3 regions of the Paenibacillus sp. PK3_47 genome follow, and region 2 is predicted to be linked to each of the others. Evidence: riboswitches for the same ligand, from Rfam matches in the RefSeq annotation. Region 2 holds a riboswitch; each other region holds the start of a gene.
What was found. A riboswitch is a leader RNA that binds a small molecule or an ion and turns the genes downstream of it on or off. The one in region 2 is predicted to bind cyclic di-GMP.

Region 1 (4,111 bases), 400 kb from region 2:
CTCCGCCGTTTTCATAGTATTCCACTTTAATGTCATACAGTTGTCCGGCCTGCAGCGCAATGCTTCCTGTACGTTCCGTACCGCTCTGCTTCACCCAGCTGTCGATGACAGATGTTCCGTTAACCCAAACGCGGATACCGTCATCCGAATTCGTGGAGATTTGATATGTTTCGCTGTAAGCAGGCTTGATTTGTCCTGTCCAGCGGACCGAAAATTTGTCGACATTAACTTTTGCATCCGGTGAGCCTTGGCGCCAGCTGAAATTGATCTGCGAATCATTGCGTACCAGGACGGGTTCACCAGTCAGGTTCATATTGTTGAAATATTCACCGGTAAGGCCATTAACTGCAGGCAATTGGAGTACAGGTGCTGCTGTTGGTACTGGTGTAGCTGTTGGTACTGCTGTTGGTGCCGGTGTTGCAGTTGCCTTAGGCGTCGGTGCTGCTGTAGCTGTTGGTACTGCTGTCGGTGCTGCTGTAGCTGTTGGAGCCGGTGCCGGTGCTGCTGCTGCAGGTGCCGACAGATCTGCTGCCGGTTTGGCCGGAGCAAAGTTTGCCGCAGTTCCTGTAAACAATACGCCGGAGGCAACCGTAGCCTTGGCTTGGCTAGGGCTCTGCCACATCAGGCGGGCACTTGCATCTCCGCCATTCTCATAGTATTCCACTTTAATGTCATACAGTTGTCCGGCCTGCAGCGCAATGCTTCCTGTACGTTCCGTACCGCTCTGCTTCACCCAGCTGTCGATGACAGATGTTCCGTTAACCCAAACGCGGATACCGTCATCCGAATTCGTGGAGATTTGATAAGTTTCGCTGTAAGCAGGCTTGATTTGTCCTGTCCAGCGGACCGAAAATTTGTCCACATTAACTTTTGCATCCGGTGAGCCTTGGCGCCAGCTGAAATTGATCTGCGAATCATTGCGTACCAGGGCCGGTTCACCAGTCAGGTTCATATTGTTGAAATATTCACCGGTAAGGCCATTAACTGCAGGCAATTGGAATTCAGGTGCAGCCGCCGGTGCTGTTGTAGCTGTCGGCTTAGGTGTTGCTGTTGGTACTGGTACTGGTGTTGCTGTTGGTACTGGTGTTGCCGTAGGCTTAGGCGTCGGTGTAGCTGTTGGTGTTGGTGTCGGTGTAGCCGTTGGTGCTGCACCCGTCCAAGCTTTGAACTTATCAAGAGTCACTGTGTAGCTGTCATTCATAAAGCTTTTAATTGTAGCCGTGCTGTTATTTTCATAGAGCATTTTGCCCCAGTTCATCATAAAAACATAATTCTGCTGCGAATTCTGCAGTTTTGCAGTGCTCGGCATTTCGCCATTCTCACCGATGGCTATAGGTTTGCCGGCAGCAAGGTTGAGCAGACCGGTGTAATATTTATCCTGAAAGTCATTTTCATATATATCTACTGCAAGCACATCCACTTTATCTGCACCCGGATAGGTCAGCGGATAAGCCGTAGACCAGGCATTAGGTGCATTCGGATTCCATACCCACAGCAGGTTGTTTAATTTATGAACGTTAACGAAACGGTCATACATAATATTCCACAGTTCTGCGAAATTGCTCTTTTGGCCCCACCAGAACCAGCCGCCGTTCATCTCATGGTAAGGTCTCCAGAGAATCGGAACACCTGCATCACGCAAGCTTTTGAGCGAAACCGCCACTTTGTCAAGATCGGCAATCAGAGCATTGTATTGTGTAGTACCAGGTGTCACATATTTATTGAATTCTGCCTGAGTGATATTCTTCTGAACATTGGACCACTCGTATTTGGTTCCCGGGAGATTCTGGTGAAAGGTCATCGCCACAATACCGCCGGCTTTGTGCCAGTTCGTGGCACTCCATACAATATTTTTACGCTGAGCGGCAACTCCGCTCTCCGATTGGCCGCTGATCGCCCCGAGCTCGTATCCGTGAAGGGCTGCATGCTGTCCGCTTGTTCCTTTGAGATTGTTGCTAAGTTCGTCCGGGCTCTCGAAGTAGTTATGCTGTCCGGCGATAATGCCTTTTCCGGTAATGGAATACAATTTATCCAGCAGTTTGACTGCTGCAGCGGAAGCATCCGGATTAACAGGTGCTGTCACACTTGAAGCAGCTTGAACCGTCGAGGGAGCCACCCACATAGGGATAGCGGAGAACACCATAGCAAGCGACAGAATAGCGCCGAGGACACGAGATTTACGGTAAGTTTTCAAAAATATCTTCCTTTCGGTAGCTGGCTGCCACTGTTTCAAGGCCCTATAGCTTTGCGTCCCTGCCTTTCAGCAGGTTTGCCTTTGTCGTATTTTGGAAGGTTATTTCCTTCTTACCATAATTATCGGAGCTATTCAGTTTTTGTTTATAGAAAAATTAAAAAGCTTTAATAATTGGTTCCTAATACCTGTTTTGGAAGCCGCTAAATTGGGTAATAGTTCTATTGGACCTATAAAAGTGCCTGCTATACCTAGGAAATGAACTGCTGCAGCTCAATATCCTCCCAATCCAGCGTAATGCGGATATTATCTTCTTCGACCAATTCCGAGCCGGTCTGCACTTCGATAAACTCCACATCGGTCAGCGCAAGAATGGCATGCTTCGTGCCTTCCGGAATGCGTACAACATCCCCGGCTTTCACCTTATGCATTTTCTCATTAATGATGATGCTTGCTTCCCCGCTCACAAAGGTCCAAATTTCACTGCGTTTGTGGTGCAGCTGATAGCTGATGTTTTTGCCTGCTTCTATAAAGATACGTTTGGTCAGCACTTCGTTGCCCTCATCGTACTTCACATGATCAATAACCTTGTAGTGGCCCCAGCGGCGCTCTTCGTACATCGGTCTTTGTTCATGGGATTTCAGCACTTCCTTGATCCGCGGGCTTTCGGCTTTGTGGGTAACCAGTATGCCGTCCGGGCTGGCAGCGATAATCAAGTCCTTTGCCCCGATTACAGTGATCGGAATATCCAGCTCGTTAATCAGGCAGGTGCCTTCGGAATCCGCTGTGACCACGCCCTTGCCTACATGGTTGCTGCTCATTTCCTCAGTCAGCGTGTTCCAGGTTCCAAGATCCTTCCAGAAACCGGAGTACGGCTGAACCACGATTTTCTCTTCTTTTTCAACCACTTCGTAATCAAAGCTGATGGATGCCAGCAGTTTATACTGCTTCTGCAGCTCCTCATAATTCAGCGGCAAGCCTTTGCGCTGCAGAATATCAAGCAGATACCCCAGACGGAAAGCGAACACGCCGCAGTTCCACAAAGCTCCCTTGCTGATCAGTTCTTCGGCCTGCACGCGGTCAGGCTTCTCCTGGAAGTGGCTGACCTGCAGATAACCGCCTGCGCCTGCTTCCTTGCTGGTTGGAATGATGTATCCGTATTTCTCCGACGCATGCTCGGGAACCACGCCCATCAGTGCCAGATTCGCGCCGCTCTCCTGCATAGTTGCCTCAAGCTGCACTACTGTATCGAAAAAGGAAGCCTCCACATAAGGATCCACGGGCAAAATTGCCACGGTTTCGCTTGGTGATACTCCTTCCATTGAATACAGATAGGCTGCTGTCAATGCAATCGCCGGGAAGGTATCGCGCCGTTCCGGTTCAACGATAATCGGCACGCTGCTTCCGATCTGGCTCTGGATGGACTCGACCTGGCTGCGTCCTGTTGCCAGATAGGAGGAATCCGCTATCCCTGCTTCCTGCAGCTGTCTCCATACCCGCTGCACCATGGATTCCGGCTCACCTGCCGGGCTTTGCAGTACTTTCAGAAATTGTTTTGAACGTGAATCGTTGGACAATGGCCAGAGACGCTTGCCGGAACCGCCTGATAGAAGTACCAGTTTCATAGTGAACCCTCCCTAAATATATATGTTGTCGCTGAAATATCGGATTGTTATTGCGAGCTTCGCTTGCCGAAACCGCTAATTTACAGGAATGCTTAACGTGTTAAGCTTCGCCGTCTTTGGACAGCTGTTATGGAAGTCACTGCGATGAATGTTTGGACTTCCGGCCGCTGTTGTCTGCAGATTTCTCTGATTCATACCGCTCTTCGCGGTGGAAATCCGGAGACAAAGCATATGCTTCCGAAGCGAGCTTTCCTGCGGAAAGCTTTCAGGCGGACGCTTCCGCTCCTACAGTTCC
Region 2 (4,111 bases):
AAATTCAATGCCGTAGGCCTGCTGAACACGCTTGTGGATTTTGCGGTATTCACACTATTGCATTCATTAGGTATGTTTAATACACCCGCACAGATCATTTCCTACAGCGCCGGGACAGCCAACAGCTTCATATGGAACAAGAAGGTGACGTTCCGGGATCGTAACAAGGGGAACACAGCAGGCTTTGACCGGATGCAGCTGATCAGGTTTATCATACTGAATCTTATTGTGCTGGGCATCTCGGTACTGCTTATTCATGTGCTTACGGACAGCTTTGGCATTCAGGTGCTCGCGGCAAAAGTGCTGGTTACGTTCGTCACTGTGATCATTAATTTTTTTGGCAGCCGTAAATGGGTATTCTAAAGGTATAGGTGAGAGCGGCAGGAGCTGCAGCTTCTATAACTGACAGGAGGTGATTGTCTTGCGCAAGTTTTCGTATTTGATCATTCTTGCGGGGATTCTGCTTATTCTTTATCCTACAGCAAATGAGTGGTATAACGACAGACAGCAGGAAAAACTGCTGAAAGAAGCGGAAATGGCCTACAGTGAACCCGCGCCTTCCACTACACCCGAGCCTGAGCTTACAAAAAGGTATGCGGAGGTCACTCAACTGCTTGCGGAAGAATCGGCCTCTGAAGAGGAAGTACAGCCGGTTAAGCAGGCCGAGCCAGAGGTTCAGGTCGGAGGGAAGGTCACTGCAATTATTGCAATTGATAAAATTGATCTGAAGCTGCCTGTGCTGGAAGGGGCCACGAAGGCCAATATGAAGCATGCTGCCGCGCATATGACAGAAACAGCGCCGCTCGGGGAGATTGGCAATGCGGCAATAGCCGCCCACAGATCACGAACCGCCGGAAGGCTGTTCAACAGGCTGGATGAGGTTGCGATTGGGGATATGATTTCGGTGAAGACGGCAGGTGCGGACTACCAGTACGAGGTATATGATATTTCTATTGTAGAGCCTACTGATATCTCTGTGCTGGACGGGAATAACCAAGACAAAATTCTTACCCTGATTACATGCGATCCGCTGGTGGATCCTACACACCGCCTGATCATCCATGCCAAATTATCATAAAAATTGAGCAAATATGACAAACCTATGAAAAACGTTAAAATTTTAATAAAAAAATGGTAAATCTATGGATTCGGGTATTGATAATAGAAATATATATGCTAGTATATAACTATAAAAGCTAAACACGATAACGGCAAACCTATCGAAAGGTAGGGACGCAAAGCTACAGGGCCTTCCCGTAAGGATGGCAGCCAGCTACCGAATGAAGAGGCTTTTTTTGTTTGTTCTAAGGCAGAATCTATTAATCTTTCAATAGATTTCCTGGACAGATAAAGCTTATACGATAACGGCAAACCTGTCGAAAGACAGGGACGCAAAGCTAAAGGGCCTTCCCGTAAGGATGGCAGCCAGCTACCGAAAGGAGTTTTATCAGTTGAAAAAGATTTATTTTATGCTGTTAACTTTATTTGTTGTGGTGACTTCCGTTCAGGTTAATACAGCTCAGGCAGCAAGTGTTGATTCCGGCTGGTTAAATACATCGAAATTAAATCAAGGCGTAGTGGCAGTTTCTTATGATGTTCCTAAGGACAAGCGTATCAAGGTCATGATCAGCAAGGGTGACAAGAGCTACACTTACAACCTGTATGCCTCCAAGCCTACCGAGACGTTCCCGCTTCAACAAGGTAATGGGACTTACAAGATCTCCGTACTTGAGAATACAACAGGCAACAAATACAAAGTGATCTCCAGCGAATCCGTGAATCTTAGTCTCAGCAATGCCAACTCCGTATACTTGAGTTCGGTACAGAATGTGAAATGGAACGCTTCCGATGCGGCAGTCCTCAAAGCAAAACAGCTTACACAAGGCAAGACAACTGATGAAGCTAAGGTAAAAGCAATCTATAACTATATCGTTTCTAATGTGAAATACGACTATAAACTGGCCGCTAATGTACCTGCCGACTATATTCCGAACAACAACAACACACTGACTACCCAAAAAGGAATTTGCTACGATTATGCATCCCTGTTTGCTACAATGCTGCGCAGCGAAGGAATTCCAACCAAGCTGGTCATGGGCAAGACAAGTTATGTTGCTGAGTACCATGCATGGAATGAAGTCTTTCTTAATGGCAAATGGATTACTGTAGACACTACTGTTGATGCTGGTCTGGGTAAGAACAATAAGGATGCTGGTCTTGTCAAAGTGGCAAGCAAATATGCAGCTGCTAAAGTATACTAAGGGTAGCCTTTTATATAGTTTGAATAGCGGGATGAACTGCTTAAATATTAAGCAGTTCATCTTTTTTTGATTTAGGGTTGCTTTTTTGTCGTAAGATGGGGTATTATAACTAAGCGTTGTTAAAGGCGTGCAGCTGAATACGAAATGAACTGAAAAATTCGTTTCAAAAAAAGCTTGCGTTTCTAAAACAAACGTGATATATTATAAGAGTTGCTGCTGACGATGTAATCGACAGTGACAACGAGCTTGATCTTTGAAAACTGAACAACGAGTGAGTACCTGGAAATCACTTCGGTGAGATCCAAAAATGAGAATGCAAATTCTCGTCAGATGTTTCAAAATGAGCTATCGCTCTTTTCAATACTAATTGGAGAGTTTGATCCTGGCTCAGGACGAACGCTGGCGGCGTGCCTAATACATGCAAGTCGAGCGGAGTTAATTTGAAAGCTTGCTTTCAAATTAATTTAGCGGCGGACGGGTGAGTAACACGTAGGCAACCTGCCCCATAGCCTGGGATAACTACCGGAAACGGTAGCTAATACCGGATAATTTCTTTTTTCTCCTGAAAGAAGAATGAAAGACGGAGCAATCTGTCACTACGGGATGGGCCTGCGGCGCATTAGCTAGTTGGTGAGGTAACGGCTCACCAAGGCGACGATGCGTAGCCGACCTGAGAGGGTGAACGGCCACACTGGGACTGAGACACGGCCCAGACTCCTACGGGAGGCAGCAGTAGGGAATCTTCCGCAATGGGCGAAAGCCTGACGGAGCAACGCCGCGTGAGTGATGAAGGTTTTCGGATCGTAAAGCTCTGTTGCCAGGGAAGAACGTCCGGTAGAGTAACTGCTATCGGAGTGACGGTACCTGAGAAGAAAGCCCCGGCTAACTACGTGCCAGCAGCCGCGGTAATACGTAGGGGGCAAGCGTTGTCCGGAATTATTGGGCGTAAAGCGCGCGCAGGCGGCGATTTAAGTCTGGTGTTTAAACCTTGGGCTCAACCTGGGGTCGCACTGGAAACTGGATCGCTTGAGTACAGAAGAGGAAAGTGGAATTCCACGTGTAGCGGTGAAATGCGTAGAGATGTGGAGGAACACCAGTGGCGAAGGCGACTTTCTGGGCTGTAACTGACGCTGAGGCGCGAAAGCGTGGGGAGCAAACAGGATTAGATACCCTGGTAGTCCACGCCGTAAACGATGAGTGCTAGGTGTTAGGGGTTTCGATACCCTTGGTGCCGAAGTTAACACAGTAAGCACTCCGCCTGGGGAGTACGGTCGCAAGACTGAAACTCAAAGGAATTGACGGGGACCCGCACAAGCAGTGGAGTATGTGGTTTAATTCGAAGCAACGCGAAGAACCTTACCAGGTCTTGACATCCCTCTGAATCCTCTAGAGATAGAGGCGGCCTTCGGGACAGAGGAGACAGGTGGTGCATGGTTGTCGTCAGCTCGTGTCGTGAGATGTTGGGTTAAGTCCCGCAACGAGCGCAACCCTTGACTTTAGTTGCCAGCAGGTCGTGCTGGGCACTCTAGAGTGACTGCCGGTGACAAACCGGAGGAAGGTGGGGATGACGTCAAATCATCATGCCCCTTATGACCTGGGCTACACACGTACTACAATGGCCGGTACAACGGGAAGCGAAGCCGCGAGGTGGAGCCAATCCCAGCAAAGCCGGTCTCAGTTCGGATTGCAGGCTGCAACTCGCCTGCATGAAGTCGGAATTGCTAGTAATCGCGGATCAGCATGCCGCGGTGAATACGTTCCCGGGTCTTGTACACACCGCCCGTCACACCACGAGAGTTTACAACACCCGAAGTCGGTGAGGTAACCCGCAAGGGGGCCAGCCGCCGAAG
Region 3 (4,111 bases), 160 kb from region 2:
AGTTTCGCTTGGAGGCACCGGTGTTGGTGCCGGGCTCTCCGGCGGTGATGGTGTTGCCTCGCTTGACGGTGCTGGTGTTGCCGTCGGCGTTGGTGTCGCCGTCGGCGTTGGCGTCGCCGTCGGTGTTGGTGTCGCCGTCGGCGTTGGTGTTGCCGTCGGCGTTGGTGTCGCCGTCGGCGTTGGCGTTGGTGACGGCGTTGGTGTCGCCGTCGGCGTTGGTGTTGCCGTCGGCGTTGGTGTCGCCGTCGGCGTTGGCGTTGGTGACGGCGTTGGTGTCGCCGTCGGCGCTGGCGTTGCCGTCGCCGTCGGTGTTGGTGTCGCCGTCGGCGCTGGCGTTGCCGTCGGTGTTGGTGACGGCGTTGGTGACGGCGTTGGTGTCGCCGTCGGTGTTGCTGTCGCCGTCGGTGTTGGTGTCGCCGTCGGCGTTGGTGTTGCCGTCGGCGCTGGTGTCGCCGTCGGCGCTGGCGTTGGCGTTGGCGTCGGTGTCACTCCGGGAACATCGCCTGTGTACAGACGATGATGAAATTCTCCGGTCCCGCTTAAAGCAGCTCCGATTACAGAACCATTAATTTGTCCGTTGTTAAAAGTGAGCTCGGCAAAAGGGGCCAGAACTGTCCCCATAACCCCTATGTTCTCCATTTTCACCTTTGCAGCCTGACTGAAGTTATACAGCACTCTAAATTCGGTTAAACCTTCGCCCAGCCTGTTGCCGTTTCTCATTGTTACTGCCGAACCGTCAATATTAATGATGGCTGTAGAGCCTGCCGGAGCGTTAATAACGATTTCATTGGCCACGGATAATTCACTTCCAGACACCTTGAATACATTCAGCTCAGAATCGCTTCCCTTCAGAAGCAAATTCCCGTAATTGTTTTCTGTTTTACCGTTCGCCGGCAATGCGGCAAGCTCCAGCGATTTGGCCTTAAGCAACGCAAATTCAGCGGCAAAGGAGACTACACCGGTTTGCTGCCGCAGCGTTCCTGTTCCGCCTTTCGGGCCCCCGGTTCCCTGGTAAGTTCCCCCGTATACCACATTCCCGTTGACCTCCCCCCTGTCATACTCCAGATTGCCTCCAACGATCAATGTATCTCCTTGTCCGCGTTCGGCTTCAGTCAAGCTGCCGCCTACAGAATACCCTTCCTTTAGAGCAACATTTCCGCCTGCCGCCATCCTGCCTTCCGAATCACTGTGGTATGTTGTTATATCGCCAAGAATAAATACATTGTACGTCCCGGCGATCCCCGGTAACGGAGAGCTTTCTGCTTTTACGGTCGCATCTCCAAAGGAGGCAAACCAGCCTCCTGCCAATAACACAGCAGACATGCCAGCTGCAAAATACTTTTTAATCATAGAGTTATGTTTCATTCCGCTCACCTCTTAAACACAAAAATTAAGACTTACAGTAGTGACTCCAACCGCCAGCAACACAAAAAAGACCGCCACGAAGGGTTAGCTTCACGGCGGCCGGACGATCATAGCCCGTATACGGGCTTTAGATTCCTGACTTTGCGTCCCATTCTTTCGAACGGTTTGCGTTTATACATGACAAAATATGTAATTAGGGAGTTGTTATATGTAGTCAATGACATTTGTTACTTTCGAACTACCCTAGTTTATCTGCAAAACTAATATTTTGTCAATCTATTCCTTGTTTAATACTGGAACGTCCTTTATTGCTTCATTTATTTTAATTTTCAGGAAAATGGAACTACTCCTTAACTCCCCTAATGCAATGTATGACGTCAAACTCAGATTCATACTAAAAGTTGTATCCAGCCAATCATCGACACCCATAAAGGAATGCTCAGAATCATTCCGAACAGCAGACCGCGGCGGAGACTTCCATCAACATTCATCATTGATCTCCTCTTTTCTCTTCATTAACTTCAACTTTTATTATTTCAATTTTAATATATAACAATCCGCTTTATTCTTTTGTGAAAAACATCACATTATAAACGGTTTTGCTGAGTATTATTTTCTAGCGGCCAACATGTTTAATCCTTACGGTGGAACCTATCCTGTTCTATTGCATCTTCTGCAGCAGTGGTCCCTTAAGCCGGACAAAAAAAATAGGCCTCGCCAAGGGAGTCGGCAAGACCTGAAGGGTACCACATAACACTGGGGGGTGTTGATATATTCAATATAAACCCTCTACCTGAAAATAAGATGATGGTTAGCTGAAAGTTACATTAAAATTGTGTAATATCCCAGCGTACCGAACACTACGATCAGCGCCACCGGGTATAGGATTCTTCTGCTCACCTTATCCTTAAAGGTAAGAAACAGACATAACATGCAAAGCCACGCAATAAGAAGACTGCCCATTTCCTATGCATTCGCTCCTTCCTGGCCGTTCTGGATTAACCCTGCGCACACAAGGTGCACAGAAGCTATATTAAGAAATACCCTAACGGTATCCCAATCATAACTGAAACTGTAAACTGAAGTCCAATGTGCCTGCATGCCCTTAAGCCATCCATCCTTTCTCCCGTGCAAAAGGAAAAGCGCGGTCCCCGGACACCCGGAAATCCGCGCCTGATATGGTTGCCTTAAGATGCTGGTGAAGGGAATTGAACCCCCGGCCTACGCATTACGAGTGCGACCCTGTCCCATTCCATAAGGTTCCATTGAGTACCTTATGTTATGGCAGGCTCTACACTACTCATTATAAAGTTCTATAAGGTTTTGTAAAGTTCCGCATGTTGGTAGAAGAATTGGTAGAAGATACGGTAGAAGAAACAACTGGCGACCATGGCCCTGTTTCATACACAACTGGGTTGGCCGTACGATTGTGTGAGGGCGACTTACCGCCGCCCTCGAGCTTTAATTAGTGCGGCCACTGAGACAACCAACGCGGCACCAATAATGATCCAAGTAATTGTGTGTAACATGTCGATTCCTCCTTTATAGGGGCCGTAGCCCCTAGTGTTTTACCTGTTATACATACCCTTTGCTAACCCAAGAATGTCGGGCAAAATAACTGCCACCGTGTCCTGGTATCAAATAACCAGTGCCTACCATGGTTCCAGCCTTTCGTTCATCCAGACCACGCTCTACGGCTCTACGCTCCGCTATGACCGTCCAGACCCATCCAGTATGTTTCATATCTATCCCCCAAGAGGGCCGTAGCCCCGCGTTATTTAGCCAACCTATTAAGTGACTTCGCCAGCTCCTCGGCCTCTTTCTTCTTAGAAGGCAAATGCGGTATCCAAATTTTCAGTTCATTATTCCATACTCCCCACGATATCGGCTTGTTTTTATCGTTGTATGCGTACGGACTAGCAACAAAATTATTTTCCATTCTTAATTCCTCCCGCGTATGCCCGCCGGCTGATTGTATCGTCCAAACCGTTTATGTTATGATTGGGTGGAGAGCAGGGGGTGCGACCCCTACTCTCCGGGAACCTTACTTACGTTTGCCGTGGCGGCTGCGTTTTTTGGTTCCTTTTTCTTTTGTCTCCTTCGTCGCTTTCCTTAATAGGACTAGCGCCGTTGCCAAGTTCACAATGGAGACTGCTAAGTTTGCCCAATCCTTCATGTTTCACTCTCCTTTCCGGAAGCTGGTTTGTTTCACTTCCTAAATATAATATACACTATATTAAACAAAATGTCAAATAAATTATTTGCATTTCTAAATATAATATTTTATTATATGTATAAACAATTAGAAAGGAACATGTTTATGGGGTTCTCATACAAGCCACTCTGGAGATTACTAATCGACAGAGAAATGTCCAAAACTGAATATCGTGAAGCGCTTGGACTATCGACTGCAACGCTCGCGAAACTTGGAAAGGATCAATATGTTTCCATGGAAGTATTAGAAAAGACGTGCCTACACTTCAAAGTCCCTTTACACGAAGTAGTTGTATTCGAGCTGGAAGAAAGCTAATAAGAAGCAGTAATTAACAAACCAAGCCCCGCCAGTATAATCACTTGACGGGGCTTCCTTTATTTTAAGAGGTTTTTAAATATACCACCTAACTCAGCTATATAATTTGTCAGCCTCAGGCTGATCTCTGTACGCATTACATCACGGGTAAGGCCGAAACGTTCCTGGTACCCCCGGAAAAATATCTTGTGATAGATCAGAAAATCATCTTGCTCA

Region 1: linked by a shared signal. The riboswitch ahead of C2I18_RS16945 (PA14 domain-containing protein) and the one ahead of C2I18_RS15265 (transglutaminase-like domain-containing protein) in region 2 are both predicted to bind cyclic di-GMP.
Region 3: linked by a shared signal. The riboswitch ahead of C2I18_RS14545 (choice-of-anchor A family protein) and the one ahead of C2I18_RS15265 (transglutaminase-like domain-containing protein) in region 2 are both predicted to bind cyclic di-GMP.

Annotation. Positions count from the first base shown of each region.
Region 1 is NZ_CP026029.1:3,818,789-3,822,899, reverse strand. Features, by position in the region: gene C2I18_RS16945 (PA14 domain-containing protein) at 1-2,194, opposite strand, end outside; cyclic di-GMP riboswitch class I at 2,207-2,284, opposite strand; gene C2I18_RS16940 (sugar phosphate nucleotidyltransferase) at 2,443-3,816, opposite strand.
Region 2 is NZ_CP026029.1:3,417,269-3,421,379, forward strand. Features, by position in the region: gene C2I18_RS15255 (GtrA family protein) at 1-363, shown strand, start outside; gene C2I18_RS15260 (class D sortase) at 413-1,078, shown strand; cyclic di-GMP riboswitch class I at 1,201-1,281, shown strand; cyclic di-GMP riboswitch class I at 1,357-1,437, shown strand; gene C2I18_RS15265 (transglutaminase-like domain-containing protein) at 1,452-2,261, shown strand; rRNA gene C2I18_RS15270 (16S ribosomal RNA) at 2,626-4,111, shown strand, end outside.
Region 3 is NZ_CP026029.1:3,253,485-3,257,595, reverse strand. Features, by position in the region: gene C2I18_RS14545 (choice-of-anchor A family protein) at 1-1,350, opposite strand, end outside; cyclic di-GMP riboswitch class I at 1,457-1,545, opposite strand; tRNA gene C2I18_RS14540 (tRNA-Thr) at 2,562-2,626, opposite strand; gene C2I18_RS14535 (hypothetical protein) at 3,140-3,304, opposite strand; gene C2I18_RS29635 (hypothetical protein) at 3,410-3,541, opposite strand; gene C2I18_RS14530 (helix-turn-helix domain-containing protein) at 3,611-3,895, shown strand; gene C2I18_RS14525 (YhjD family protein) at 3,955-4,111, opposite strand, start outside.